Regions from separate parts of the Amycolatopsis sp. NPDC004169 genome, predicted to be linked through region 1. Evidence: riboswitches for the same ligand, from Rfam matches in the RefSeq annotation. Region 1 holds a riboswitch; the other holds the start of a gene.
The links. Region 1 has a riboswitch for thiamine pyrophosphate ahead of thiC (phosphomethylpyrimidine synthase ThiC). Riboswitches for the same ligand answer to the same signal wherever they lie in the genome.
Positions count from the first base shown of each region.

Region 2: linked by a shared signal. The riboswitch ahead of ABZX11_RS39680 (thiamine ABC transporter substrate-binding protein) and the one ahead of thiC (phosphomethylpyrimidine synthase ThiC) in region 1 are both predicted to bind thiamine pyrophosphate.

Region 1 covers NZ_JBEXMD010000005.1:186,380-201,260, forward strand. Annotated here, with positions in the region: gene ABZX11_RS09005 (helix-turn-helix domain-containing protein) at 1-429, opposite strand, end outside; gene ABZX11_RS09010 (GlsB/YeaQ/YmgE family stress response membrane protein) at 502-786, shown strand; gene ABZX11_RS09015 (hypothetical protein) at 827-1,057, opposite strand; gene ABZX11_RS09020 (phosphatidylserine decarboxylase) at 1,306-2,040, shown strand; gene pssA (CDP-diacylglycerol--serine O-phosphatidyltransferase) at 2,044-2,994, shown strand; gene ABZX11_RS09030 (AAA family ATPase) at 3,294-5,561, shown strand; gene ABZX11_RS09035 (LytR C-terminal domain-containing protein) at 5,601-6,236, opposite strand; gene ABZX11_RS09040 (DUF3263 domain-containing protein) at 6,233-6,541, opposite strand; gene ABZX11_RS09045 (peptide deformylase) at 6,697-7,275, shown strand; gene ABZX11_RS09050 (glycoside hydrolase family 15 protein) at 7,319-9,484, opposite strand; gene ABZX11_RS09055 (trypsin-like peptidase domain-containing protein) at 9,688-10,599, shown strand; TPP riboswitch at 10,638-10,759, shown strand; gene thiC (phosphomethylpyrimidine synthase ThiC) at 10,753-12,390, shown strand; gene thiD (bifunctional hydroxymethylpyrimidine kinase/phosphomethylpyrimidine kinase) at 12,387-13,187, shown strand; gene ABZX11_RS09070 (helix-turn-helix domain-containing protein) at 13,184-13,579, opposite strand; gene ABZX11_RS09075 (NADP-dependent oxidoreductase) at 13,671-14,594, shown strand; gene ABZX11_RS09080 (phosphatidylinositol-specific phospholipase C domain-containing protein) at 14,591-14,881, opposite strand, start outside.
Region 2 covers NZ_JBEXMD010000045.1:24,526-39,406, reverse strand. Annotated here, with positions in the region: gene ABZX11_RS39725 (SMC family ATPase) at 1-1,058, shown strand, start outside; gene ABZX11_RS39720 (DUF1737 domain-containing protein) at 1,080-1,271, shown strand; gene ABZX11_RS39715 (AlkA N-terminal domain-containing protein) at 1,223-2,650, opposite strand; gene ychF (redox-regulated ATPase YchF) at 2,753-3,835, shown strand; gene ABZX11_RS39705 (HTH domain-containing protein) at 3,887-4,477, shown strand; gene ABZX11_RS39700 (hypothetical protein) at 4,474-4,941, shown strand; gene ABZX11_RS39695 (hypothetical protein) at 4,941-5,273, shown strand; gene ABZX11_RS39690 (hypothetical protein) at 5,395-6,126, shown strand; gene ABZX11_RS39685 (4a-hydroxytetrahydrobiopterin dehydratase) at 6,532-6,816, opposite strand; TPP riboswitch at 6,849-6,955, shown strand; gene ABZX11_RS39680 (thiamine ABC transporter substrate-binding protein) at 6,978-8,021, shown strand; gene ABZX11_RS39675 (iron ABC transporter permease) at 8,066-9,622, shown strand; gene ABZX11_RS39670 (ABC transporter ATP-binding protein) at 9,622-10,656, shown strand; gene ABZX11_RS39665 (DUF998 domain-containing protein) at 10,777-11,424, shown strand; gene ABZX11_RS39660 (ABC transporter permease subunit) at 11,476-12,354, opposite strand; gene ABZX11_RS39655 (ABC transporter ATP-binding protein) at 12,351-13,325, opposite strand; gene ABZX11_RS39650 (outer membrane lipoprotein carrier protein LolA) at 13,322-14,419, opposite strand; gene ABZX11_RS39645 (response regulator transcription factor) at 14,568-14,881, shown strand, end outside.

The DNA of each region.
Region 1 (14,881 bases):
GCGCGACAGGCGCACCCACGTGTCGATGCTGAACGGCGCACCGCGCCACTCTTCGGGATAGGTTTCCCGGTTCGCGATCCATTCGCGGGCCACCGCCGTCTGGTGGTCGAGCACCAGGACCTCGGCCGCTTCGGCGACCGGGTCGCCGGGGAAGTCCGCCGCGGCCCAGCGCAGGGTCCTCGCGCTGCGCTTCCACCAGCGTTCCCGCTGGTCACGGGCCAGTTCCGGGGCCTCCTCGACCAGCTTCGCCGCGGCCAGCACCTTCATGTGGTGGCTGACGTTGCCGACCGCCTGCCCGGTCTTCGCGGCGAGCACCGACGCCGTGGCCGGGCCGTCGAGGTGGAGCAGTTCCAGGAGCCGGCGCCGCAGCTGGTGGGACATGGCGGCCAGCACCTTCGAATCCCGGATCTCCCGGATGTCGTCGCTCATGACGCACAAGAGTAGTTGTACAACAGTTCTTGTGCAATGGCGCTTGTACAACTGCTCCCGTAAACTCGGGCCATGGGTTTCGTCGCATGGGTGATCTTCGGCGCCATCGTCGGCTGGATCGCCAACCTGGTCGTCGGCGGGCGGGCGCGGCAGCGGCTGGGTTGCCTGGTCAGCGTGCTCGTCGGGGTCGTCGGCGCGGCCTTGGGCGGGCTGTTCTACCGGCTCGCGACCGGCCAGGCGAAGGCGTTCGACTTCGACTTCCCCAGCTTCGGCGTGGCCATCCTCGGCGCCGTCGTGCTGCTGGCGATCCTGCGGCTCGCGAGCGGCCTGGCCCGGCGTTCGGACGACCGTTGGTAACTATTGCCGTGGAGAACGGTGATCAAGAGGGCTTCGGCCGCTAAACTGCGTCCTCACGCGCATCTCCCGGTGGCCGGGTGCGTGCGCCGTCGGGGGGCGGATGCACCCGGCCCCGGTTTTCCCCCTTTCCCGCCTTCCTCGCCTCGATGACGACGTCGACCGCGCGCACCGCGTCGACGAGCGAAGGCACGGGCACCTCGTCGATCTCCCGGCGCCACGCACCCAGCAGCTCGCGAAGCCGGGCTTCGGCGGGATCGCGGCGGTCGTCCATCGGTCCTCACAGGTCAGGCGGGGCAGCGCCCCGAACGGCGGCAACTACTTAGAGTCATCGGTGAAATCGACCTTCCGTTACGACCGGACGATCATTCCCACCCGCCGCGGTGACCCCCTCCCGGAGGAGTCCGGCCAGGGGGCTCGGACACGCTCACCTGGGGCAGCGGTACCGTGAGGCCCGCCGTACGCGGCCGCCGGATCCCGGCGACCATCCGTTCTTCCGACACGAAACCAGGGGACCCGACCATGAGCGGCACCCGGCCGGAGCCCGCCGGCAACCCAGTCGCGCACGCCCTCCAGCTCGCCCGCGAAACGCTGCCGCCGATGCACCCCGCCGGCCGTCCGTTCGTGGCGGGCGGCATCGCCGCGACCCTGCTCGCCCGCCGGTTCTCCAAGCGCCTCGGCGTCGTCGGTGCGCTGGCGACCGTGGCGACGGCCGCGTTCTTCCGCGAGCCGAAGCGGGTCCCGCCGCCGCGTGACGGCGTCGCGCTCGCCTCCGCCGACGGCCTGGTGTCCCTGATCGAGGAAGCCGTGCCGCCCGCCGAGCTCGGCCTGCCCGCCGAGCCGCGGATGCGCGTCTCGGTGTTCCTCTCGGTGTTCGACGTGCACGTCCAGCGCGTCCCGGCGAACGGCGTGATCGAGCGGGTCGCCTACCGGCCCGGCAAGTTCCTGTCCGCGGACCTGGACAAGGCCAGCGACGACAACGAACGCAACTCCGTGCTGATGCGCACCGAAGACGGCCACGAGCTCGTCGTCGTGCAGATCGCCGGCCTGGTCGCGCGCCGCATCCTCTGCGAGATCCGCGAGGGCGACAAGGTCGCCGCCGCGTCGACCTACGGCATCATCCGGTTCGGCTCGCGGGTCGACCTCTACCTCCCGCCGGGCTCGACCGTGCTGGTCAGCAAGGGTCAGCGCACGGTCGGCGGCGAGACGGTCATCGCCGAGCTCCCCGCCGCCCCTGTGTCTTCCCCGAAGGGCTGATCGATGGTCCGCGTGACCACCCCGGGTGTCCGGCTGCTGCCGAACGCCATCACCGTGCTGGCGCTGTGCGCCGGCCTGTCGGCCGTGCAGTTCGCGCTGACGAAGAACTACGCGATGGCGATCGCCTCGATCGGCATCGCGGCGGTGCTCGACAGCCTGGACGGCCGGATCGCGCGGCTGCTGGACGCGACGTCGAAGATGGGCGCGGAGCTGGACTCGCTGTCCGACGGCATCTCCTTCGGTGTCGCGCCGGCGCTGGTGATCTACGTGTGGCAGACGGGCGCGGACCGGATCGGCTGGGTGGCGTCGCTGATCTTCGCCGTCTGCATGATCCTGCGGCTGGCCCGGTTCAACACGCTGCTCGACGACACCGAGCAGCCGCCGTACGCGAGCGAGTTCTTCGTCGGCGTCCCGGCGCCGGCGGGCGGCCTGCTGGGGATGCTGCCGCTGGTGGCGTACCTGCAGTGGGGCGAGGGCTGGTGGTCTTCGCAGTACGTCGTGTGGGCGTGGACGGTCGCCATCGCGGCCCTGCTGATCAGCCGCATCCCGACGCTGTCGCTGAAGACGGTGAAGGCGCCGCCGAGGGCGATCGCGCCCCTGCTGCTGGGTGTGGCGTTGCTGGCCGCGGCGATCATCCAGTTCCCGCTGGTCGCGCTGCTGGTGGCGATGGTCCTGTACCTGGCGCACATCCCGTATTCCGTCTACCGGCACCGCTGGCTGGCGGCCCACCCGGAGGCCTGGACGGTCCCGCCGAGCGAGCGCCGCGCGATCCGCCGGGCCCGCTCCACCCGCCGCCTCGGCCTCCGCCGCCCGCTGCGCCGCCGCGTCGCGGGAGCGGCGATCCGCGCGGTCCGCCTCCCCCGCGAGACGGTCCGCACCCCCCGCGTCACCTCCGAAAACGGCAACGGCCAGCGCCGCCGCTCCTGGCGCCGGATCGGCCTCCGCCGCAAGTAGCCGTGTCGCCCCTCCAATCACGCGAGATCGCTCCCCGATCACGCGAGTCACGCCTCCGATCACGCGAGATCCGGCCCGGGTCACGCGAGATCCGTCCCTGATCACGCAACCGACCCTCCAGGTACGCGAACCGACCCTCCGGGTACGCGAGTTCGCCGTTCCGGTACGGCGATCGCCCGTGATCCGGCGGGCTTCACCCGTGATCCGAGCGGCATCTCGTGTGATTGGAGGGGCATCGCGCGTGATCGGGAGGTCGACACAGGGGTGTGCGGAGGCGGCGGATCGCTAGGGTGAACGGCGTGAGCCACCCGCAGATCACGCTGACCGTCCGGCACACCCCGTCCGCGCTGGACACTCGCCGCGGCGTCGTCCGGCTGCATCCCGAAGTCCTCGACGCGCTGGGCCTGCGGGCCTGGGACGCCGTCCACCTCACCGGGGCGCGGGTCAGCGCCGCGCTCGCCGCGCCCGCCGATGAGGCCGGGGTGCCCGGGGTGGTGCTCACCGACGACGTCACCATGTCGAACCTCGGCATCACCGAGGGCTCGGAGGTCGTCGTCGCGCCCGCGGACGTCGCGGCCGCCAAGACCGTGACCGTCGCCGGGTCGCGGCTGGCCAGCGTCTCGGTCAGCCCGCACATGCTGCGGCTCGCGCTGATCGGCAAGGTGCTCACCGTCGGCGACGCCGTTTCGCTCCTGCCGCAGGACCTCGCGCCGACGCCGGGTTCGGACCCGGCCGGCCTGCGCGGGCAGCTCTCGCGGGCCATCGGCGCGACCTGGACGAACGAGCTGCTCACCGTCACGGCCACCGAGCCGGCGGGCACCGTGGCCGTCGGACCGTCCACTGTGGTCACCTGGCGGGACGGCGCCCGGCCGGGCACCGCCGAGCCCGCCGCGCCCCGGACGGCGACCGCACTGGTCCGCTCCTCCGCCGTCACCGCGGCCGAGGAGTGGATCGACGCCGAGATCGTCGAGGACGAGGTCGTGGCCACGGTCGAAGAGCCCGTGGTTCCGCTCGCCGACCTGGTCGGCGCCGAGAGCGCCGCGCGCAAGCTCGGCGAGTGGTTCGACCTGGCCTTCCACCGCCCCGAGCTGCTGGCCCGCCTCGGCGCGCCCGCCCACCTCGGCGTCCTGCTGTCGGGCCCCGAAGGCGTCGGCAAGGCGACGCTCGTGCGGTCGGTGGCCCACGAAGCCGAGATCACGGTCATCCCGCTGGCCGCGCCGAACCTCGCGGTGCTGGACCCGAACGTCGCGGTCGCGCGCCTGCGCGAGGCCATCCGCGACGCCGAAGGCCCGTCGGTCCTCCTGCTCACCGACGTCGACGCGCTGCTGCCCGCGACGACTCCCCCGCCGGTCGCCACGGTCGTGCTGGAGGAGCTGAGGACCGCCCTCAAGCGGGAGCGCTTCGCCGTCGTGGCGACGACGGCCCGCGCCGAGTCGGCCGACCCGCGGCTGCGTGCCGCCGACCTGCTGGACCGCGAGCTCGGCCTGGCCCTCCCGGACGCGAAAACCCGCCGTGAGCTGCTGAACGTCCTGCTCCGCGACGTCCCGCTCGACGCCGGCATCGACTGCGGCGTGCTCGCCGAGCGGACGCCGGGGTTCGTCGCGGCGGACTTGATCGCGCTGCGCCGGGACGCCGCGCTGCGGGCGGCGCTGCGCCAGCGTGACGCCGACGAGCCGCGCATCTCGCAGCAGGACCTGCTCGACGCGCTGGCCACCGTCCGGCCGGTCTCGCTGTCCACTTCGGACAACCTGGCCACCGGCGGGCTCACCCTGGACGACGTCGGCAACATGGTCGACGTCAAGCAGTCCCTGACCGAAACCGTGCTCTGGCCGCTGCGGTACCCGGACTCGTTCGCCCGGCTCGGCGTCGAACCGCCGCGCGGGGTGCTGCTGTACGGGCCGCCCGGCGGCGGCAAGACGTTCCTCGTGCGGGCTCTGGCCGGCACCGGCGCGCTGAACGTCTTCGCGGTCAAGGGCGCCGAGCTGATGGACAAGTGGGTCGGCGAGTCCGAACGCGCGGTGCGCGAGCTGTTCCGCCGGGCCGCGGAGGCGGCGCCCGCGCTGATCTTCCTGGACGAGATCGACGCGCTGGCCCCGCGCCGCGGCCAGTCGTCCGACTCCGGTGTCGCCGACCGCGTGGTCGCGGCCCTGCTCACCGAGCTCGACGGCGTCGAGCCGATGCGCGAGGTGGTCGTGCTGGGCGCGACGAACCGGCCCGAGCTGGTCGACCCGGCGCTGCTGCGGCCCGGACGGCTCGAGCGCCGCGTCTACGTGCCGCCGCCGGACGCCGAGGCCCGCGCGGCGATCCTCGCGGCCAGCTCGAAGAACACCCCGCTGGCCGACGACGTCGACCTCGAAGCGGTGGCGTCCACTCTGGACGGTTACTCGGCGGCCGACTGCGCGGCCCTGATCCGCGAAGCGGCGCTGACGGCGATGCGCGAGTCACTGGAAGCCCGCGAGGTCACCTCGGCGCACCTGGAAACGGCCCGGAAGACGGTCCGGCCGAGCCTCGACCCGGCCCAGCTGGCCGCGCTGGAGGCCTACGCGAAGACCCAGGCAGGCGAATGAAAGAGGCGGCCGTCACCGGCGGCCGCCTCTTTCGGAACCTCAGCTGCCCTTGTGGCCCGACTCGTATTCCTTCGTCACGATGACGATCACGCCGGGGGTCGCGGCCTGGATGCCTTCGAAGCGGGGCTCGGCCTTGATGCCGAACTCCTGCGCGAGCTGCTTGGCCGCGGCTTCCTCGTCGGTGCCCGGGCGGTAGTACGCCGTCGTCGTCGGGATGACGCCCTGCGAGTAGTTGCCGACCTCGTTGACGTTCCAGCCGCTGCCGCGGAAGTCGTCCGCGGCCCGGTCCGCCAGGCCCTTGATCGTCGAGTTGTTCAGCACCCGGACGGTCACCCACTTGTTGGACGCCTGCTGGTCACCACCCGGCTGGCCGGGCTGACCGGGGCCGGCCGAAGTCGGCTGGCCGGGAGCCGGAGCCGAGGTCGACGGCGGCGTGGGCGACGACGGACTCGCCGAGGGCGAAGACGTCGAGGAAGAGGAAGCCGACGACGAGGTCGACGGCGGCACCGAGGACGAGCCCGGCGACGTCGGCGTGCCGCTCGGCCCGGCCTCGTTCGACCCGTCACCCCCGCCCAGCGCGGTGATCCCGCCGATGACGGCGGCGATGATCGCCACGCCGACCAGCGCGACGCCCGCGGCCTTCATCGGCCGGGACATTCCGGAAAACACACTCATTTCAGCTCGATCCCCAGTCGCCGGGCGCCTCGCTTGCGCTGGCGGGCGGCGCGGGTCTTGCGCAGCCGCTTCACCAGCATCGGGTCGGCTTCGATCGCCTCCGGCTTCTCCAGCAGCTTGTTGAGCAGCTGGTAGTAGCGCGTCGCAGACAAGTCGAAGCGTTCGCGGATGGCGTTCTCCTTCGCCCCGGCGTGTCGCCACCACTGGCGCTCGAAGGCGAGGATCTCGACCTCGCGTTCGGTCAGGCCGGGCACGGGCTTCGGCGGCGACGGCTGCGGCTCAGCCATCGACTCCGCGGCGTCCATCCGAGTCCCTCTCAATCGGGCGTCATGGCGAATCAGACCTAGCTCTTCCGCGGGCGCCATTCAACCACGGAAGCACGCACCGACGTGGGCATCGACCCCGGCGCGTCACGGTCTGATGCAGGTCTACCAGAGGGGTCCGACTAAACTGGCTCGCCGTGACCATCCACCCCATCGTGATCGCCGGCGAACCCGTGCTGCACCAGCCGACTCGGGAGATCACCGAGTTCGACGAGAAGCTGCGCACGCTCGTGGACGACATGTTCGAGACGATGTACGCCGCCGAGGGCGTCGGCCTCGCGGCCAACCAGATCGGCCTCGACCTGCGGGTGTTCGTCTACGACTGCCCGGACGACGAAGGCGTGCGCCACAAGGGCGTCGTCGTCAACCCGAAGCTCGAGACGTCGGAGATCCCGGAGACCATGCCGGACCCGGACGACGACTGGGAGGGCTGCCTCTCGGCGCCCGGCGAGTCGTACCCGACGGGCCGCGCGAAGTGGGCGAAGGTGACCGGCGCCGACCTCGACGGCAACCCGATCGAGGTCGAGGGCACCGGCTACTTCGCGCGCTGCCTGCAGCACGAGACCGATCACCTGGACGGGTACCTCTACCTGGACCGCCTGGTCGGACGGCACGCGCGCGCGGCGAAGAAGATGCTCAAGCACAACAAGTGGGGCGTCCCCGGCAACTCATGGCTGCCGCCCAAGACCCCCGAAGACGACGGCGCCGTCATCTGAAACCCACGAAGGGCCCCTCGCGCACGAGGGGCCCTTCGGCGTTTCAGCAGCCGAGGAAGTGGCAGCGGACGACGCGAGGCGTCTCCAGTACCGAACCGGCCTTGACGTCCCAGGCGAGCCGGACGTACTGGGCGTGCGTCCAGGCCAGCGGGGTCGCCGAGGTGTTCGGCGTGCCGGCCGGGAAGCCGGTCTGCCCGGACGGCGGGTTCTCGTCCCACACCTGCTCCGGCATGGTCTCCGCCGAGCTGCTCACCCGGCCGAGGTCACGCAGCCGCCGCGCGGCCGACGCCGGATCGCCGAGCGCCAGTTCGTACTCGCCGCGCTCGCCGGCGAGCAGCGGCCAGAGCCGGCCGAACGTGGTGCGGCTCTCCGCCGGGAACGTGTAGTCCCACGGCGAGCCGTCGGCCTGCTCGCCGTAGCCGTCCTTCGTGTAGCGGTGCCAGAACTGGCCGGTCGGCGTGGTGAACGCGATGTCGGAGTCGGTCACGCGCACGCTGTTGCGGACCACCGGGTCGTCGGCGCGGTAGACGCCGAGCCGGACCAGGTCGAGGAAGCCCGCGTCGGTGACCGCGCGCTGGTCCATCGTCACGCTCGAGTTGCCGAGGTTGTACGTCGTCCCGTTGTTCGCGTTGGCGTCCTTCGTGAGCCGGACGAAGTACGGGTCCTTCGACAGCGGCCCGTTCGTGGTGATCGTCTGCTTCGGCAGGTCGGCCTTCATCTTGTCGGCCGCGGCGAGGTACCGGGCGGCGTCCGCCGCGGCGCCGTTGTGCTGGGCCAGGTCCGCGGCGCAGACGAGCCCGGCGATCACCGAGGCGATGGTCGACGGGGACCAGCCGTCCTGCTCCTCCCAGCGCTCCTGCTGGGTGTACGGCGAGGGCTGCCCGTTCGGCCCCCGGTACCCGAGGATGAACTCGGCGGCCTTGCGGACGCCGGGCCACAGGTCGTTCCGGCCGAGCTGCTGGGCGAGCACGATCGGGAACGCGGTCTCGTCGAGCTGGACCGACGTCCAGTACGGGACGCCGTCGACCCGGCTGTTCTGCGGCAGGTGCCCGTCGGGCTGCTGCTGCGTGCCGAACATGTAGGTCACCGCGCGGTTCGCCGCGGCCGTGTCGCCGCCGGCGGCCAGGCCGGTGGCGATCTGGTAGAGGTCGCGCGGCCAGACGAGGTGGTAGGTGCCCGACGGCGACCACTCCGGGTCGTTGTTCCCGAACCGCCACGGCATGCTCGGCGACGCGATGAAGGCACCCGGGTGGTGCTTGTCCTCGCTCGCGGCGAGCGTGAGCATCGACGCCTTGTACAGGTCGCGCTCGGCGTCGGTCTTCAGCGACGACGGCGGCTTGCCGACCCCGCGCAGGTACTGCTCCCACCCGCGGTCGTACGCGCGCGTGATGTCGCGGACGCCGCGCCGCTGCGACGCCTGCGCGCTCTTCAGCGCGTCGGCGGCCTTCGCGCCCATGCCGAGGGCGAGGGTGACGTGCCGGTTGCGCAGGCCGTCGGCGTTCGTCTGCCCGGTCAGCACGACGTTGCCCTTGGTCGCCGTGTCGTATTCGGCCAGCTTGAAGGTCTTGGCGAGCTGCGTGTTCCCGTCGGACGCGCCCGCGTACCCGACGCTCGTCTTCGTGAACGCGGGCTTCGCGGTGAGCGCAGCGGCGTTGGTCGCGTCCTGGGCGGTGACGGCGTCACGGGCCCGGGCGGCCGAGTCGTCGGAGCCGTCGTTGGTCAGGTCCGGGTCGGCGACCGCGTAGAGCTGGTAGGGCCGGCCGGTCAGCGACTGGAAGTCGACGTCCACCAGCACGGTCGTGGCGGCGGGATCGGTGACGTAGGTCTTGCGGAGGCGCCAGCGGTGCTGGTCGTCGGTGATCGTCTGCTCGTAGGTCAGGCTGTCGTCATCGGTCCGCCGCACCTGCTGCGACTTCGCCGAGTAGTCGGTGACGGCGAAGCTCCGGCCGTCGGTGACGACGAAGTCCATCGACCGGACACTCGGTGTCGACAGGTCCGGGTAGTAGACCTCGGACAGCTGCCCGCCCTGGAGGGTGAACCAGACGTTGCTGGACCGGTCGTGGGCGGTCCCGAAGCCGGTCTTGTTCGCGGGCAGCCAGCTGGGATGGGTCCCCGGGGCGCCGGGAGCCTCGCCCTGAGCCGCCGCGGTCCCCGGGATCAGGCCGGTGACCAGCAGCCCGGCGAGGGCGCCGAACATGAGTTTTCGCATATCAACCCCACAGAAGATCGCTTCTGCACCGTTACAGAAGCGACTTGGGAGTCTGCCGCCGATCCTTCACCGGCGCATGGTCCGATCCGGTGAACCACTGACCGTCACTGGTCCGGTGAACCGGTTCACGGACAGCGAACGGACTTCCCGCCCGAGCGGGCGCAGAATTGTATTACCTGCAACGGTGTAATCGAGGTGCCCTCATGGAAGACGCGATGGACGCCTACTCGCGCGCGGTCAGCACCGTCGCCGCGACCGTCACCCCGCACGTCGCCGGGGTGCAGCTCGCGCGGGGCAGCGGCTCGGCCGTCGTCTTCGCCGACGACGGCCACCTGCTCACCAACGCCCACGTCGTCAGCGACCACCGGAAGGGCGTCGCCACCTTCGCCGACGGCCGCGAAGTGCCCTTCGACGTCGTCGGCGCCGACCCGCTGTCCGACCTCGCCGTGCTGCGCGCCCGGGGCGAGACACCGGCGGCGGCCCGGCTGGGCGACGCCGACCGGCTCGTCGTCGGGCAGCTCGTGGTCGCGGTCGGGAACCCGCTCGGCTTCTCGGGGACCGTCACCGCCGGGGTCGTCAGCGCGCTCGGGCGGGCGCTGCCGGTGCGGCAGGGGCGCGCCACCCGCGTGATCGAGGACGTGATCCAGACCGACGCCGCGCTCAACCCCGGCAACTCCGGCGGCGCGCTCGCCGACTCCGCCGGGCGGGTCGTCGGCGTCAACACCGCGGTCGCCGGCGTCGGGCTCGGGCTGGCCGTGCCGATCAACGCGACCACGCGGCGGATCATCGACACGCTCGTGGTCGAGGGGCGGGTGCGGCGGGCGTACCTCGGTGTCGTCGGCGTGCCCGCGCCACTGCCGGACGACGTCGCCGAGCGCACCGGGCAGAGCGCCGGGCTCCGGGTGCGCGAAGTCGTCGCGGGCGGGCCCGCGGACCGGGCCGGGCTGCGCGCGGGGGACCTCGTGCTGACCGTCGGCCGCACGCGCGTCTCGGACGCGCAGGGCATCCAGCGGCAGCTGTTCGCGGAAGTGATCGGCACCGCACTGCCGATCACCGTGCTGCGCAACGGCGCCATGGTCGACGTCTACGCCACACCGGCAGAGTTGGTCGGGTGACTTGAGTATCGCGCCCCAGCGTGGCATGGTCGGTGGCACAACACCAACGCGGGAGCTCGCGCCATGGCGGGCTGAGAGGGTGACTTGCGTTTCGCAGGCGTCACCGACCGCATGAACCTGACCGGGTAATGCCGGCGTAGGGAGTGAAAGTCGTTGACGACGCTGGAGAATTCTGCTGCCGTTTCGGTGACGACCGGGCCGATCACCGGCTCGCGCAAGGTGTACCACCAGACCGAATCCGGGCTGCGGGTTCCGGCCCGCCGGATCGATCTGTCCAACGGTGAACACTTCGACGTCTACGACACTTCGGGCCCGTACACCGATCCCGAAGCTTCGATCGACGTCCACAGTGGACTGCACCGGCTACGGGCCGGCTGGGCCGACGGGCGCGAGCACAACACGCAGCTCGGCTGGGCCAAGCAGGGCGTCATCACCCGCGAAATGGAGTACGTCGCGGCGCGCGAACGGGTTTCGCCCGAGTTCGTCCGCGACGAGGTCGCCCGCGGCCGCGCGGTGATCCCGGTCAACCGCAGGCACCCCGAGTCCGAGCCGATGATCATCGGGAAGAACTTCCTGGTGAAGATCAACGCCAACATGGGCAACTCGGCCGTCTGGTCGTCGGTCGAGGAAGAGGTCGACAAGATGGTGTGGGCGACCCGCTGGGGCGCCGACACGATCATGGACCTCTCGACCGGCAAGCGGATCCACGAGACGCGGGAGTGGATCATCCGCAACTCGCCGGTGCCGGTCGGCACCGTGCCGATCTACCAGGCGCTGGAAAAGGTCAACGGGGAGCCGGAAAAGCTGTCGTGGGAGGTGTACCGCGACACGATCGTCGAGCAGTGCGAACAGGGTGTCGACTACGTCACCGTGCACGCCGGCGTGCTGCTGCGGTACATCCCGCTGACCGCGCGGCGCGTCACCGGGATCGTCAGCCGCGGCGGGTCGATCATGGCCGCGTGGTGCCTCGCGCACCACCAAGAGTCCTTTTTGTACACGCACTTCGAGGAGCTCTGCGAGATCCTCCGGCAGTACGACGTCACGTTCTCCCTCGGCGACGGCCTGCGCCCGGGTTCGATCGCCGACGCCAACGACCGCGCCCAGTTCGCCGAGCTGGAGACCCTGGGCGAGCTGACGCACATCGCGCGTTCGCACGACGTCCAGGTGATGATCGAAGGCCCCGGCCACGTGCCGATGCACAAGATCAAGGAGAACGTGGAGCTCGAGGAAAAGCTCTGCGGCGAAGCCCCGTTCTACACCCTCGGTCCACTCGCGACGGACATCGCCCCGGCCTACGACCACATCACGTCGGCCATCGGCGCGGCCCAGATCGGCTGGTACGGCACGGCGATGCTGTGTTACGTGACGCCGAAGGAGCACCTCGGCCTGCCCAACCGCGACGACGTGAAGACCGGCGTGATCACGTACAAGATCGCGGCGCACGCGGCGGACCTAGCCAAGGGGCACAAGTACGCGCAGGAGTGGGACGACGAGCTGTCGAAGGCGCGCTTCGAGTTCCGCTGGAACGACCAGTTCAACCTGTCGCTCGACCCGGACACCGCGCGTTCGTTCCACGACGAGACGCTGCCCGCCGAGCCGGCCAAGACCGCGCACTTCTGCTCGATGTGCGGCCCGAAGTTCTGCTCGATGCGGATCACGCAGGACGTCCGCAAGTACGCCGAGGAGCACGGCCTGTCCACAGTGGAGGCCATCGAGGCCGGTATGGCGTCGAAGTCGGCCGAGTTCACCGAGTCCGGCGGGCAGGTCTACCTGCCGGTGGTGCAGCCGTGACACCGAGGACCGCCCTCACCATCGCCGGCTCGGATTCCGGCGGTGGTGCGGGCGTCCAGGCGGATCTCAGGACGTTCTTCGCGCACGGGGTGCACGGGCTGGTCGCGCTGACCGCGGTCACCGTGCAGAACTCGCTGGGCGTGCAGGGTTTCACCGAGATCCCGGCGGACGTGGTCTCGGCGCAGATCAAGGCGGTGGCCTCGGACATGGGCGTCGACGCGGCCAAGACGGGCATGCTGGCGTCCGCCGAAATCATCCGCGCGGTGGCGAAGACCCTCGACGAGGTCGAGGTCGGCCCGTTCGTGGTCGACCCGGTCGCGGCCTCGATGACGGGTGATCCGCTGCTGCGCGAGGACGCCCTGGAGGCGATCCGCACGGAGCTGTTCCCCCGCGCGACGCTGATCACGCCGAACCTGGACGAAGTCCGGTTGCTGACGGGCGTTTCGGTGGTCGACGCGGCTTCCCAGCGAGCCGCGGCCGAGGCCCTGCTGGAGTTCGGTTCCCAGTGGGTCCTGGTCAAGGGCGGCCACATGCAGGGCACCGCCGAGTGCGTGGACCTGCTGACGGACGGCCACGAGTACATCGCGCTGAGCGGCCCGCGGTACGAGACGGACAACACCCACGGCGGCGGCGACACCTTGGCGTCGGCGATCACGGCGTCACTCGCGAAGGGCGCCTCGGTGCCGGACGCGGTGGCGGCGGGCAAGAAGTTCATCGAACGCTGCGTCGCGGAGGCTTACCCGCTGGGCGCTGGTGTGGGCCCGGTCTCGCCGTTCTGGGTGCTGGACAAGAACTAACGGACCGGCTGCAGCTCCCGGCCGTCGTACTCCTCGCGGGCCGTGCGGATCCGCCCGAAGTTCGCCTGTGACCAGTTGCTCAGCGCGATCAGGTGCGCCCCGACCTCCGCGCCCATCTCCGTCAGTGCGTACTCCACCGTCGGCGGCGTTGTCGGGTACACCGTCCTCGTCACGAAGCCGTCGCGCTCCAGCTGGCGGAGGTTCTGGGTCAGCATCTTCTGGCTGATTCCGTCCACCGCGCGGCGCAGCTCGCCGAAGCGGTGCGGGCCGCGGGCCAGTGCGCCCAGGACCAACGCCGTCCACTTGTTGGCCAGCAGGTCCAGCACGTCCCGGCACGGGCAGTTGCGGAGGTACACGTCCCAGGGTCCGCCCTGGTCACAGGTGGTATCCATCAGGTACCTACTGTACCAACTAGTGCCTTCTGGCGAAAAGTGACCAAGGACCCGAGGATGGGGGTGCACCCGAACAGAAGGAGAAAGACCGATGCGCATCGTGACCCAGCAGGCACTCGGCGGGCCGGAGGTGCTCCGCGTCACCGAGGCACCGCGCCCCGAACCCGGGCCGACCGAGGTCCTGGTGCGGGTGAAGGCCGCCGGGATCAACCCCGTCGACTGGAAGGTGCGGCGGGGCGGTGGGTTCCTCGGCGAGCCGCCGTTCACCGTCGGCTGGGACGTGGCCGGCGTCGTGGAACAGGCCGGCTTCGGCGCGACCGGCGTCCAGGAGGGCGACGAGGTACTCGGCATGCCGTGGTTCCCGCGGCCGGCCAGCGCCTACGCCGAGTACGTCACCGCGCCTTCGCGGCACTTCGTGCGCAAGCCGGCCGGGCTGTCGTTCGCCGAGGCCGCCGCGCTGCCGCTGGCCGGGCTGACCGCCTGGCAGGGCCTGATCGACGTCGCCGGTGTCCACAAGGGACAGCGGGTGTTCGTCGACGCCGCCGCGGGCGGGGTCGGGCACCTCGCCGTGCAGATCGCCAAGGCGCGCGGGGCGCACGTCATCGGCACCGCCAGCGCGAAGAAGCACGACTTCCTGCGCGAACTCGGCGTCGACGAGCCGATCGACTACCACGACGAAAACGCGACCACGTCCGATGTGGACGTCTACTTCGGACTCGTCGGCGAGGAGAGCGACCTGCGCTGGCTGCCCGCGATCACGGAGGGCGGCCTCCTGATCGGCGTGCCCAGCGGGGTCGGTGACCGCGTGGAAAAGGCCGCCGCGGAAAGGAAAGTGCGGACGAAACGGATCCTCGTCGAACCCGACCGCGGCGGGCTGACCGGCCTCGTCGAACTGATCGAGGCCGGTCAGCTGAAGGTCCACGTCGAACGGACGTTCCCGCTGGAAGCCGCCGCCGAGGCGCACGAGCTGGGCGAATCCGGCCGGGTGTCCGGCAAGCTCGTGCTGACCGTCTAACCGCGCGCGAGCACCTGGGGCAGCACCGTCGTGAGCCCGGTCCAGTCCGCGGTGACCACCGACGCGTGCTGCTTCGCCAGGTCGGCGACGCGCTGGTTGGCCTGGTCGACCGTCGGGTTGTGGGCGTCGATGGCCGGCGCGACGTTCTGCCCGTCGGTCATCACCACGTAGTAGTGGTTGGCGTCGTACCACCACGGCCCGGTCTGCGTCACCCACGCGTTCGCGTCGCCGTCGAACACCACGAACCACGGCTTGAGGTCGGCGGTGTACTTGTCCCGCGGGTCACC
Region 2 (14,881 bases), on a different contig from region 1:
GGCTGGCCGAGCGGGAACGCCGCCTGGTCGCCGGCCGGGGCGAGTTCGCGGACGTCGGCGCGCGCCGGCAGCACCTGCTCGGCCTGGCCGAGGCCCTGGAGGCGGTCGCGGAGGCGCGCACCGCGGTCACCGGCGCCCGCGAGCGGGTGGCCCAACAGAAGACGCTGGTGGACGCGGCGGTCACGGCGAAGGGGTTCACGTCCCTGAAGAGGGCCCGGGCCGCGATGTTGCCGGACGAGCAGATCGAGAAGCTCGAACAGGGCATCGCCGAGGCCGAGGCGGCCGCCGCGGGCGCGCGGGCGCTGCTGGCCGAGCCGGACCTGTTCGGGATCTCGCCGGACGACGTGGCGGACGTCGGCCGCGCGGCCGACGCGGCCCAGCTGGCCCGGGCCCGTGCCGATTCCGCGTACGCGGCGCTGCGGGTGGCCACCGCGCAGCACGAGCAGCTGAACCGGCTGGCCGGGCTGCTCCGGGAAGCACTGGCCGGGCTCGAGCCGGCCGAGGCGGAGTATGCGGAGCTGCGAGCCCTCTCGGAGGTCGTCAACGGGCGCGGGCAGAACAGCCGCAAGATGTCGCTGCGGTCGTACGTCCTGGCGGCGCGGCTGGAAGAAGTCGCCGTCGCCGCCACGCACCGGCTCCGCACGATGAGCCAGGGCCGGTACTCGTTCGTGCACTCGGACGCGGCCGGGGCACGCGGCACCCGCGGTGGCCTCGGCATCGACGTGCTGGACGACTACTCCGGCACCATCCGCCCGGCGAAGACGCTGTCGGGCGGCGAGTCGTTCCTCGCGTCGCTGGCCCTCGCGCTGGGGCTGGCCGACGTCGTGGCGGGGGAGACCGGTGGCGCGCTGCTGGACACCCTGTTCGTCGACGAGGGCTTCGGCACCCTGGACGCCGAAACCCTCGACGTCGTGATGAACATCCTCGACGAGCTCCGGGCCGGCGGGCGGGTGGTCGGGCTGGTCTCGCACGTCGAGGAGCTGCGGCAGCGCATCCCGACCCGGCTGCGCGTCCGCAAGTCCCGGACCGGGTCGACATTGGAGGTGCGCGCGGGCTGAGCACCCGGCCAAGATGAAGCCATGACCGATCAGCCGCCGAACGGCCTGCCCCGCTACCGCCTGCTCACCGGCCCGGACGACGCCAAGTTCTGCCATCGGGTCAGCGAAGCGCTCGAGCTGGGCTACCGCCTGCACGGTTCGCCGGCCGCGACGTTCGACGGCGATCAGGTCATCGTCGCCCAGGCCGTGCTCTGGCCGGGCGAACAGGGCTGAGCGGCCGCGCGCCGGAGGTACATCCCGGCGTAGGAGCACCACGGCGTCCACGCGCGGGACTGCTCGCCGAGCGAGTCCGGTGCGATGCCCAGGCGGGCAGCGCCGCGGCGGACGGCGGGGTCGTCGGCGAGCAGGACGTCCGGAGCGCCGAGGACGCGCATGACCACGTAGTCAGCGGTCGACGGGGCGACGAACGCCAGCAGTTCCGCCCGCAGCTCCGCCGCGTCCCGCCCGACGTGCACGTCGAGCTTGCCTTCCGCCACCGCGACGACTCCGGCGTGGTTCGGCAAGGCCGCGGCGACCTGGGCGGCGGTCGGGAACAGCCGGGTCACGCCCCACTCGCCCGGCACCTCGTCGCCGTCCGGCGGCGGGCCGTCGAGCAGCGCGCGGAGCAGCAGTTCCTCGCCGTCGACCGCGCCCGGCACCCGGATCCCCGGCACGGCCGCGACCACCGGGGCCAGCACCGGGTCGGCGCCGAGGACACGGGTCACCGCCGCGGGGTCGGCGTCGAGGTCGAGCAGCCGGCGCACCCGGCTGACCGCGCTGCCGAGGTCGCGCAGGTCGGTGAGCACCAGCTCGCAGCGCACGTGATCGGGCAACGGCGTCAGCCGCACGACACCGGTGCCGTGGGCGAGCCGCAGCGTGCGCGCGTAGGACTCCGAGGTGACCTCCTCGACGCCCGGCACCGCGTTGTCCGCGAAGAAGCTAAGCAGCCCCGAAGCGTCGAACGGCGGCCGGAACGGCAACCGCAGGCTGAGCCGGGTGCCGCTCACGTCGCCCAGACGCCCACGCCGTGACGCCGCGGAGGCGCGAAGCTGCGAAGGCGTCGTCGCGAACACTTCGCGGATCGTCTCGTTGAACTGCCGCACGCTGGAGAAGCCCGCCGCGAAGGCGACGTCGGTCAGCGGCAGCTCGGACACCTCGATGAGCAGCCGCGCCGAATGCGCGCGGTGCGCCCGGGCCAGCGCAAGCGGCCCCGCACCCAGCTCGGCGGTGAGCACCCGGCCGAGCTGGCGTTCCGAGTAGCCGAGCCGCCGCGCGAGCCCCGGGACGCCTTCGCGTTCCACCGTGCCGTCCGAGATCAGGCGCATCGCCCGCGCGGCCAGGTCGGCGCGCACGTTCCAGTCCGGAGAGCCGGGCACGGCGTCGGGCAGGCAGCGGCGGCAGGCGCGGAAGCCGTTGGCCTGCGCGGCCGCCGACGTCGGGAAGAAGCGGACGTTCTGCGCCTTCGGCGTCGACGCCGGGCAGGACGGGCGGCAGTAGATCCCGGTGGTGCGGACGGCCATGATGAACTGGCCGTCGAAGCGCGGGTCGCGGGCGGTGACCACGCGGTAGCAGCGCTCGGCGTCACGCCAGAGTGAAAGCGTCTCGGTGACCATGCAGCCGAGCATGTCAGCAGGTCAGCGCGGCCGCTGGCGGAAATCCGCCACGGCGCTGGGTGCGTGGGGCCCGACCGGGGCAGCCACGTAGACTGCGGGGTCGTGAGCCTCACCCTCGGTATCGTCGGCCTGCCCAACGTCGGCAAGTCCACCCTGTTCAACGCGCTGACCCGCAACGACGTGCTCGCCGCGAACTACCCGTTCGCGACGATCGAGCCGAACGTCGGCGTCGTGCCGCTGCCGGACCCCCGGCTGGACAAGCTGGCCGAGTTGTACAAGTCGGAGAAGACGGTCCCGGCCGTGGTGTCCTTTGTGGACATCGCGGGCATCGTGAAGGGCGCGTCCGAGGGTGCCGGGCTGGGCAACAAGTTCCTGGCGAACATCCGTGAGGCCAACGCGATCTGCCAGGTCATCCGCGTGTTCGACGACCCGGACGTGGTGCACGTCGACGGCCGGATCGACCCGTCGAGCGACATCGAGACGATCAACACCGAGCTGATCCTCGCCGACCTGCAGACCCTCGACAAGGCGCTGCCGCGGCTGGAGAAGGAAGCGCGGACGAAGAAGGAGAACAAGCCCGCGCTCGACAACGCCCAGAAGGCGAAGGAAATCCTCGACGCCGGGCGCACGCTCTTCCAGGCGCAGAGGGAAGTCGACTTCGAGGCGCTGCGCGAGCTGAGCCTGCTGACGACGAAGCCGTTCCTGTACGTCTTCAACGCCGACGAGTCGGTGCTCACCGACGAGGCCCGCCGCGAGGAGCTGACCAAGCTGGTCGCGCCGGCGGACGCGGTGTTCCTGGACGCCAAGGTCGAGGCGGAGCTGCTGGAGCTGGACGACGAGGAGTCGGTGCGCGAGCTGCTGGAGTCGGTCGGCCAGCCGGAGCCGGGGCTCTACTCCCTGGCCCGCGCGGGCTTCCACACCCTGGGCCTGCAGACGTACCTGACGGCGGGCCCGAAGGAGTCCCGCGCCTGGACGATCCCCCAGGGCGCCACGGCCCCCCAAGCGGCGGGCGTGATCCACACGGACTTCGAGCGCGGCTTCATCAAGGCGGAGATCGTCTCCTACGACGACCTGATGGAGGCGGGCTCAATGGCGGCGGCGAGGGCGGCGGGCAAGGTCCGCATGGAGGGCAAGGACTACGTCATGGCCGACGGCGACGTGGTCGAGTTCCGCTTCAACGTGTAACGGTCGGCTACTGACTGTCGTTTACGTTGGACGCAGGATATACTGCGTCCAATGAAAGCTTCGCCGAGCTTGCTCCCCCTGCTCCGCTCACGCATGCAGGGCGAGCTGCTGGCGCTGCTCCTCCTGCACCCGGAGCGCGAGTACAGCATCACCGAGCTCGCCCAAGAGTTCGGCGTCTCGGCGACCACCGTGCTGCGCGAAGTCGAACGGCTCGTCGGCGGCGGCATCTTCGAAGACCGGCGCGTGGGCCGCAGCCGGCTCGTCAAAGCCCGCACCGACACCCCGCTCTACCGGCCGCTGAGCGAGGTCATCGCGGTGACCTTCGGCCCGATGCCACTGCTCGCCGAGGCTCTGTCCGGCCTGGCCGGCATCAGCGAGGCCTACATCTACGGCTCCTGGGCCGCGCGCTACCGCGGTGAGCCGGGGCCGCCGCCCGGGGACGTCGACGTCCTCGTTGTCGGCTCGCCCGACCCCGACGCGCTGTTCGACCTGGCCGAGACCGTGTCGCGGCGGCTGGGGCGCGAGGTCAACGTCCACCGCATCTCGCCCGCCGCGTGGGCGGCCGACAGCACCGATCCCTTCCTCACCAGCGTGCGTGAGCGCCCGCTGGTCCCGCTGCCGCTCGAGCAGGAGACCCGATGACCCGGTGGAACCAGGGCCGCGTCACGATCGACGCGCTCCTCGCGCGCGGCTCCCTCGAACGCGTCCCGGCTTCGCGCGAGGCCGCGGAGGCGGAGATCGCCAGGGCCCGCACGCACGTCGCCTCGGCGCGGCAGCTGCTGGAGTCGGACCCGGAGGGCGCCTACACGCTGTTGTACGACGGCGCCCGCCGCGCGCTGGCTGCCGTGCTGCAGAACCAAGGCCTGCGCGCCACGAGCCGGGGTGGCCACATCGCTGTCTACGAGGCGGTTCTCGCGCAGCTCGATCCGCCGCTGGGACCGCTCCTGCGCCCGTTCAACCGGATGCGGGTCCGTCGCAACGAAGTCGCCTACCGGTCGTCCGAGGCGCCTTCGGTGACGGCCGAGGACGTCACGGCCGACGTGGCGAAGGTCGACGACCTCATCGGCGTCGCCGAAAAGACCATCCCGAACATGGCCCGCTACTGATGGCGACCCGTCCGCTGACGCCGAACGAGCGGACGACCCTGGACGCGTTGCTCGCCGGCGACTTCCCCGGCGCCGCCGAACTGCGAGCCCAGGCGCCGACGGCCCGGGTGAGCGGACGCTGCGACTGCGGGTGTCCGAGCATCAACCTGGAAGTCGACCGGACCCTGCCGATCGCGGTGGTCGCCGACCCTCCGGTCGCAATCGAAGCCGACGCACCTGGCGGCGGGCTCATCGTGTTCGCCGAAGACGGCCGCCTGTCCTGCCTGGAGTACTGGACCACGACCGATGACGTGCCGGCCGGGTTTCCGCCGCCGGAGCACATCGCCTTGTAGCCCGCCCGAATCGGCCGGTATTGGGCGAGCCGGGTGGTGACCGCTCGGTAACGGCCCCCGCCGGGCCGCCCGGCCATTAGGATCGGCCGCCGCATCGTCCGGTGGCTGGAAGGTTCTCACGATGGGGCAGAAAACGGCAGCGAATCCGGTGCCGCCGTGGACGCAGCGCGATGAAGTGCTGTGGTACACCTGTTACCTCGCCGCCCTGCTGGCCGGCGGGCAGAGCACGCAGGACGTCTATGAGGTGCTCGCTCCGTTTCCGCCGACGATCGGCGGCGACGAAAAGTTCTGGGCCTGCGGGTCGTTCGTGCTCTCCGACTTCCGGGCGCTCGGCGACGGCAGCTGGCAGGTCAGCACGCCCGTGGTCTTCGGCACCGGCGCGGTCGGGCTGGGGCTCGTCGCCGGGACGCTCGTGGGCGGGTCGATCGCCAAGTCGCGGGCGCGCCGGGCCGCGCAGGCCGCGGCGGTGCCGCGCTGGGTCCCCATCGAGCAGGGGAACGTCTACCTGAGCCAGTACGGCTTCTACATGCACACCCCGAGCGTCCTGCGCTGGCCCTGGACCGACATCTCCGGTCTGTCGGTCGTTGCGCCCGCGACCGTGCACTTCAGCGGGAACAGCGAGCACGGCCCCATTTCCTGGATGCTCCAGTCGGATTGGGCGGAACTGCTGTTCGTCTCCTGGGCCCTTGCCGTGCACCCCCGCCACCCGCAGCTGTTGACCGGCGGGTGGCTCCCGCCAGGGTGGGTCGAACACGCCCGCTTTCACCAGCGCGCACCGCGGGCGGCGCCGGGGGCGGGCATTCCGGGCATCGCCGCCCCGGAGCCGCCCGAGACACCGGGCCAAGCCGGGTAGCCCGCCGGACCTGCTGGTCCGACCGGCCAGTGCGGCCTAGCCGAGCAGGCCCAGCAGGGCGATCGCGATCAACACCACCGCGGGGGCGAGTGCGTTGATCCAGGCGCGCTGGGCGGCGGTCAGGGCGGTGCTGTTCATGGCGTTCCCGGGGGTGTGAAACCGATGCTTCCGCTCCGAACAGCGCGCCGATCATGGCCCGCGTTAACAGCTGTGATCGAACTCTCAGCTGTCCAGGTGACGGCGGTTGCGGGCGGTGAACCAGAGCACTCCGCCCGCCGCCGCCACCATCGTCGCGAACGCTGCCGTGCCGACCACGATTGCCTGAGTCATCTCGTCTCCCTCCCGAAGGTTCCGGTAACCGAGAGACGTCGAACCCCGGGAAAAGTGCACCCAGAGTAACCAGGATCACAGGGCGGCGAGCACCGCGTCGATCTCGGCGGCCAGTGAGAAGTCCTTCGCCGTCAAGCCGCCCGCCGAATGCGTCGAGAGCCGGAACGTCAGCGTGCGCCAGCGGATGTCGATGTCCGGGTGGTGGTCGGCGGCCTCGGCCAGCTCCGCCACCCGGTTCACCACCTCGATCGCCTGGGGGAAGCTCGCCAGCTCCACCTCGCGCGAGATCACCGCACCCGTCCTGGTCCAGCCCGCGCCCAGCCGTCCGTCGGCCTCGGAGTCGCTCAAGATTTCCGTCATGTCTCCATCGTCCTGCGTCCTCGACTACGCTGCACGGTTGCCACGGGAGTCCGGCGGGTGCCGGGCTGAGAGGCGGGTATCCGCGACCGTTCGCACCTGACCGGATCATGCCGGCGACGGGAGGGCTTCCCCTCCGCGTCCGGCGAAGTGCAGGAGGGTAGATGAAACGCAGGGCTGCGACGGCCATCGCCGTCGTCGGCGTGGTCGCCGCCGGGTGCTCGCTGTCGGACGGGGACGGCGGCACGCAGCAGACGCCCACCGTCACCCTCGTGACGCACGATTCCTTCCTCGCGCCGCAGGAGGTGCTCGACGCCTTCCAGAAGCAGTCGGGCATCAAGGTCTCCGTGCTCAAGCAGGGCGACGCCGGATCGCTGACCAACAAGCTGGTGCTCACCAAGGCGAACCCGATCGGCGACGTCGCGTACGGCGTCGACTCCACCTTCGCCTCGCGCGCGCTCAGCGAGGGCGTCTTCGAGCCCTACACCAGCCCGGAGGCCGACCGCGGGCCGCAGCGCTACGCCGTCGACCCCGAGCACCGGCTCTCCGCGGTCGACGTCGGCGACGTCTGCGTCAACGTCGACACGAACTACTTCACCGGCAAGGGCCTCCCCGCGCCGGAGACCTACGACGACCTGGCCGACCCGAAGTACAAGGACCTGCTGGTCGTCGAGGACCCGGCGACCGCGTCCCCCGGGCTGGCGTTCCTCCTCGGCACCATCGCCAAGTACGGCGACGCCGGCTGGAAGGACTACTGGACGAAGCTGAAGGCCAACGGCGTCCAGGTCGTCAGCGGTTGGGAAGAGGCCTACACCAAGCAGTTCTCCGGCTCGTCCGGCAAGGGGCCGCGGCCGATCGTCGTCTCGTACGCGTCCTCGCCGGCCGCCGAGGTCGGCGACGACGGGAAGCCGCGCACCAAGGCGCTGCTCGACACCTGCTACCGGCAGGTCGAGTACGCCGGCGTGCTGGCCGGCGGCAAGCAGGTCGAGAACGCCCGCAAGGTGGTGGACTTCCTGCTGTCCCAGCAGTTCCAGGCGACGGTCGCGGCCAACATGTACGTCTACCCGGCGCGCCAGGGTGTCGACCTGCCGCAGGGCTGGGCGCAGGTCGCGCCGCTGCCGCAGAAGCCGCAGACGCTGCCCGCGGACCAGGTGCAGGCCGGACGCGAGAAGTGGATCGGCGAATGGCGCACGCTCGTGCAGCAGTAGCCCCACCCCGCACCGCCCGCGGGTTGGGCCTGGCGCTGCTCGGCCTGGCTCCGATCGGTTTCCTGGTGGTGTTCTTCGCCTGGCCGGTCGTCGCGATCATCGGCCGCGGGTTCGCCGCAGGTGGCCTCGACGTCGTCCTCGGCGATCCGCGGACCTGGCAGCTGGCCGGGTTCACCGTCGGGAGCGCGGCCGCGTCGACGGTGGTCGCGGTGCTGGCCGGGCTGCCGGTGGCGTTCCTGCTGGCCCGGGTGCGGCTGCCCGGCGTCGGCCTGGCGCGGACGCTGGTGCTCGTGCCGTTCGTGCTGCCGACCGTGGTCGTCGGGCTGGCGTTCCGCGCGCTCTGGCCGGACGGCGGCGTGCTGCCGATCGTGCTGGCCAACGCGTTCTTCAACGTCGCCGTCGTCGCGCGGACCGTCGCCGGGCTGTGGGCGCGGCTCGACGCCCGGACGACCGACGCCGCCCGGGCGCTCGGCGCGTCGCCGTGGCGGGCGTTCCGGTCGGTGACGCTGCCCGCGCTCGCGCCGGCCATCGCGTCCGCCGCGGCCGTGGTGTTCCTGTTCTGCGCCACCAGCTTCGGTGTCGTGCTGATCCTCGGCGGCGCCCGCTACCGGACCCTGGAAACCGAGATCTACCTGCGGACGGTCGACCTCCTCGACCTCTCGGGGGCCGCCGCGCTGTCGCTGATCCAGTTCGCGGCCGTGGTCGCCGCGCTGGTGCTCGGCGGGCTGGCCCGGCGGCGCCGGGACGGCGCCCGGATCGGTCCCGGCGGCGCCCGGCGGCCGCGGGGCGGCGAGTGGTGGGTCGTCGGTGCCGCGGGCGTCGTGCTCGCGTTGCTGGTGACGCCGATCGTCGCGCTCCTCGCCGAATCGGTGTCCACTGAGGACGGCTGGAGCCTCGCCGGTTACCGGGCCCTGACCAGCACCGGCGAGAAGGGCGCGCTCCAGGTGTCCGGCTGGGACGCCGCGCTGAACTCGCTCAAGGTGGCGATCGACGCGACGCTGCTCGCGATGGTCGTCGGCGTGCTCGCGTCCGTGGTGCTGGTGGCGCTGCGCCGGTCGCCCGCGAGAGCCGCGCGGGGCCTCGGCGAGACGATGGACGCCGTCCTGATGCTGCCGCTCGGGGTGTCCGCGGTGACCGTCGGCTTCGGGTACCTGGTGACGCTCGACGCGCTGCCGGGCGACCTGCGGACGTCGCCCTACCTGGTGCCGCTGGCCCAGGCGCTGGTGATCATCCCGCTGGTGGTGCGGATGGTGCTGCCGGTGCTGCGCTCGGTCGACGTCCGGCTGCGGCAGGCCGCGTCGACGCTCGGGGCGAGCCCGCTGCGGGTGTGGCGGGAGATCGACCTCCCGCTGACGCTGCGGCCGCTGGTCGCGGCGGCGGGGTTCGGGTTCGTCGTGGCCCTCGGCGAATTCGGCGCGACGAGCTTCCTCGCCCGGCCGACGGCGCCGACGCTGCCGGTCGCGGTGGCGACGCTGATGGCGCGGCCCGGCGAGCTGAACAACCAGATGGCGTACGCGGCGTGCGCGCTGCTGATGCTCGTGACGGTGCTGGCGGTCGCGCTGATCGACCGGCTCGGGCGCGGCGGGGTGGGAGAGTTCTGATGGCGTTGTCGGTGCGGGACCTGACTGTCCACTACGGAGCGTTCGCGGCGGTCCGCGACGCTCGCCTGGACATCGCCGACGGCGAGGTGCTGGCCCTGCTCGGCCCGTCCGGCTCGGGCAAGTCGACGCTCCTGCGCGCGATCACCGGCCTCGAGCCGTCCGCCCGCGGCACGGTGAGCTGGGACGGCGAAGACCTCGGCCCGGTCCCGGTCCACCGCCGCGGCTTCGGCCTGGTGTTCCAGGACGGCCAGCTGTTCACCCACCGCGACGTCGCGGCGAACATCGCGTTCGGCCTGCGCATGCACGGCGTCCCGCGGTCGTCGTGGGCACCGCGGGTGGCCGAGCTGCTGGAGCTGGTGGGCCTGGCCGGCTTCGAGAAGCGGCGCGTGACCGAGCTGTCCGGCGGGCAGGCACAGCGGGTGGCGCTGGCGCGCGCGTTGGCGCCGAAGCCGCGGTTGCTGCTGCTGGACGAGCCACTGTCCGGTTTGGACGCGGGGCTGCGCGAGCAGCTGGCGATCGACCTGGCGGACTTGTTGCGGCGCAGCAAGATCACGGCGTTGCTGGTGACGCACGACCAGGAGGAGGCGTTCACGCTGGCGGACAGGGTCGCGGTGCTGGACGCGGGGGAGGTCCGTCAGGAGGGCGCGGTCCGCAGGGTGTGGCGCAACCCGGCGGACGACGAGGTGGCCCGGTTCCTGGGGGTGACGACGTTCGTGGACGGCACCGCGACGGACGGGCGCGTGCGCACGTCCCTCGGCGAAGTAGCTCTCCCGGAGGTCGCCGACGGCCGGGTGCGGCTGGGGTTGCGGCCGCACGCACTGCGCGTCGCCGGCGAGGGTGTGCCGGGTGAAGTCGTGGCGGCGGTCCACCGGAGGGAACACGTGCGGCTGGTGGTCCGGCTGGCGGAGTCCACTGTGGACGCGGTGGCCCCGGCGGCTTCGGATTTGCGGGCGGGGGACGCGGTGAAGCTGCAGTTCGACCCGGACGGCATCGCGCTGATCGGCCAGGACACGGCGAGAAACGCATCCGCATAACGTTTCGGTGTCTGTTGTATTCGCGGGCTCTGGTCGCGCGACATCTGTCGTGCACAAAGCTCCGGATTCCGGTCGACGGCCGGATCCCGGGGTTCGCGACAACGGCCCGAGGAGCTGGTCATGGCCAATGGTGACGCAAACCTGGTGCACTCCTACCGATTCCTGCGGAAAGCGATCGGGATCATCGGGATCGCCCTGCCCTGGGTGCTGATGATCGGGAAGTCCCTCATCTGGGGCGGTGGCCTGCTGGGCTCGATCAGCGGCTACTACTACAGCGAACTGCGTGGTGTCTTCGTCGGCAGCCTCTGCGCGGTCGGGGTTTTCCTGCTGTCCTACCGCGGGTACGCCACGCGGGGCGACCTGATCAGCACCTTCGCCGGCATCGCGGCAATCGTCGTCGCCCTGTTCCCGACCACGCCTCCGGGAAACTACAACGGGACGGACCAGGTCTTGGCCGCGGTGCACGCCACGGCCGCCACCTGTTTCTTCGTGGCGCTCGCGCTCTTCTGCCTGTGGCTTTTTCCCAGTCACCCGGAAAAGCGGCCCGGTCAGCCGCCGCAGTCGAATGATCCTCGGCGCAAAATCTACGTCACGTGCGGTGTGGTGATCGTCCTGGCTTTGGTGCTCATCGCGATCTTCGGGTGGTTCGCCCACAACCGGCTCGGCCCGGTGAACCCGGTGCTCTGGCTGGAGACGATCGCGATCTTCGCGTTCGGTGTCGCCTGGTTCGTCCGCGGTACGACCGAAAAGCAGAACACCGGAAGCTAGCCGGACACCGTGTTCTCCCCGAAGCCGGGCTTGCCGGCTCCGGGGAGAACCTCAGCCGTCTCGGGTGGACAGCCTTGCGTATGCCAGCGACAGCCCGATCACGATGTAGCAAGCCGCGCGCAACGCACCCTCGCCCAGCATCTGCGTCCCCATCGGGTCCTGCAGGACCTCCGCCGGGGCCATCGACCAGTTCTGCGTCAGCAGGAACGGGTGCAGCCAGTCCAGCGACGTCAAGAACCCCAGGATCGTGAACACGATGTCGCCCGCCAGCACCGAGGCCACCACCAGCATCGGGTGCTCCGTCCAGCTGGAGATCGCCAGCGCCACCGCGCCGACCGCCCACAGCTGCAGTACCACCCAGCCCGCCACCAGCAGGATCCGCGCCAGTGCGCCGCCCAAGGACAACGTCGTTCCCGACAGCGTGAACAGCGAATCCGTGCCGTTGATGATCAGGCCCGTCACCACGCCCGTCACGCACATCGCCAGCACCGAAACCACCGACACCGTCGCGACGCCGAACGCCTTGACCGCCAGCAGGCGGCCTCGGCCGACCGGGGCGATCAGCCAGCCGCGCAGGGTTCCGTGGGACGTCTCACCCGCGATCGCGTCCGCGCCCGCCATGGCCGACGCCAACGGCAGCAGCAGCGCCAGCGACATCACGATCGCCGCGATCGGCAGCACGAACGCGTTGTTGACCGCCGACGCCAGGAGGGCTCCGCCGCCGTCGTTCGGGCCCCCGCCCGACGACGCCGCGTCGTCCACCAGGGTCAGGCCGATGCCGATCACCACCGGGATCAGCGCCAGCAGCCCGAGCACGGCCAGCGTGCGCGGTCGCCGGAAGATCCAGCGCAGCTCCGCCGCCAGCAGCCGGGTCAGCGGCACCGTGTCGTGGCCCGTGCGGGCCGCCGGCGCTTCCAGGACCGCGGTCATTCCGCCCCCTCCGTCAGCCGCGCGAACAGGTCTTCCAGCCCGGTGCGGGCCCGCGTCGCCTCGTGGACCGCGACCCCCGCGCCCACCAGGACCTCCAGGACACGGGGTGCGGCAGTCGCGGTGAGGTCGGCGCGGACGCCGTCCGGCGTGAGCCGCGCGCCGATCCGGTTGTCCCGCAACACTTCCATCGCCTTCTCCGCGTCCGGCGTGCGGACCAGCAGGGCCGCGTTCCCCGACTCCAGCAGCTCCGCCAGCTCGCCCTGCGCGACGACGTTCCCCGACTGCAGCACGGCCACGTGCGTGCAGGTCGCCTCGACCTCGGCCAGCAGGTGCGACGACACCAGCACGGTGACGCCCTCGGCGTGCAGCTCGGCGACGATCCTGCGGATCTCCCTGGTACCCGCAGGGTCGAGGCCGTTGGTCGGCTCGTCGAGCACGACCATCTTCCGCGGCACCAGCAACGCCGAAGCGAGCCCGAGCCGCTGCTTCATGCCGAGCGAGTACCCCTTGTACCGCCGCCGCGCCGCGCCGGTCAGGCCGACGCGCTCCAGCGCCGTGTCCACCGCGGACGGAATGCCGGCCGACGTCAGCCGCGGTTCGGCCGCGGCGAAGCGCAGCAGGTTGTCGCGCCCGGACAGGAACGGGTGGAAGCCCGGCCCCTCGACCAGCGCACCGACGTCCGGCAGCGCGTGCGCGGCCGCGTCCGGCATCGGACGGCCGAGCAGCTCGACCTCGCCCTCGGTCGGCCGGACCAGCCCGAGCAGCATCCGGATGGTCGTCGTCTTGCCCGAGCCGTTCGGCCCGAGCATCCCGACCACCGCGCCCGCGGGGATGTCGAGGTCGACGTGGTCGACCGCGACCGTGCTGCCGTAGACCTTGCGCAACCCCCGGGTGCGCGCGGCCAGGGGGACCGCCGGGGCGGACGCCTCCGAAGAGACCTCCGCCCCGGACTGCACCGTCGTGCTGGTCACTTCTGACCCAGCGCCTCGTACAGGACCTGCTCCGGCACCGCACCGGCGGCGAAGCGGCCGTCGTCGGTCAGCACGGCGGTGCCGACCTTCGTGGTGAAGAGGTAGCCGCTGCCCCAGGTGCCGCTGACCTTCTTGCCGAACCGCTCGAGCAGCGCCTTCGGGTCGGCGTTGGCCCCCCGGCCCTCCCGCCCGGACTGCTGCTTCGGCGCCGCGTTCAGCGCGTCCGCCGGGACCTTGCCGGTGACGACGGTGTCCCAGCCGTCGCCGACGACCTTCGTGTCCTGCTTGGCCTGCTCGGCCAGGTCCTTGGCGTGCTGGTCGACCTGCGGCGTCTTCTCCTGCACCTTCGCGCCCTTCGGCGGGGTGAAGGTGAACAGGTCGGCCGGCTGCTGGGTGAACTCGATCTCGGTGAACGCGACCTCCAGCGCCGGCGTCGCCGTGCCGTTGCTCAGCACCGACACCCGCAGCGGCATCCGCGTCTGCGAGTCGACCGCGACGCGGATCTCGCGCAGCAGCGTCCGCTCGGTCGGCTTCGGCGTCAGGACCAGCTCGTAGGCCGAGCGGCCGGCGACGGACGCGGTGCCGTCGACCGACACCGTGCTGCTCTCGCGGACCTTCGCGAGCAGTTCGGTCGACGCCGCCAGCGGGTCGGCCGTCTTGTCGCTGCCCGCGCCCTTGCGCTGGGCCACGTCGGCCGGGACGGTCAGCTTGGTCGCGGTGTTCGTCTTGGAGCTGTAGTCCCAGACGGTGGTGCCGTCGTGGACCACGGTCTCCTGGCTCGCGCCCTGCGTGACGGCCAGCCTGCTCTTGCCGGCGCCGTCGGTGAAGATGTGGGCGGAGTCCATGTTCAGCGCCTGCGCGCCCGGCACCGCGTTCCCCACCGCGGGCAGGCCCAGGTCGTTGCTCACCTTCAGCGTGCCGTCGAACGCGCCCGGCTTCGCCTTGACCACCGACTGCACCAGGTCCTCGGCGCTCACCTGCGGCAGCGCCGGCTTGTCGTCGGCACTGGCCGGCATCGCGACGAACGCGAGCCCGCCGGCACCGAGCGCGGTGCCGAGGACAGCGGCCGTGATGCCCTTCGTCTTCGGTTTCATGCGTCTCTCCCTGTGGTGTTCCCGGACTCGAGTGTGCCCGGCTCCCTGGCCACGACGCTTCCCTCTCGAGGCTGAGATACCACTGAAGGTTCTCTCTCCGACACTGAGATCGTGCTGAGAGCTGACGCACGACCTGCGGAAACCGGCCATGATGAGTCTCGTGAAACCTCGGGTGCTGGTGGTCGACGACGAACCGGGCGTGCGGAAGGCCCTGCAGCGCGGGCTGCGCGCGGAGGACATGGACGTGGTCACCGCCGCGGACGGGCCCACCGGCCTGCAGCTGGCGAGCACGGGCTCGTTCGACGTCATCCTCCTCGACATCATGCTGCCGGGCCTGTCCGGCTACCGCGTGCTGGAGCGGCTGCGCAAGGACGGCGTCACCACGCCGGTGCTGCTCGTCTCGGCCAAGGACGGCGAGATCGACCAGGCCGACGGCCTCGACCTCGGTGCCGACGGCTACCT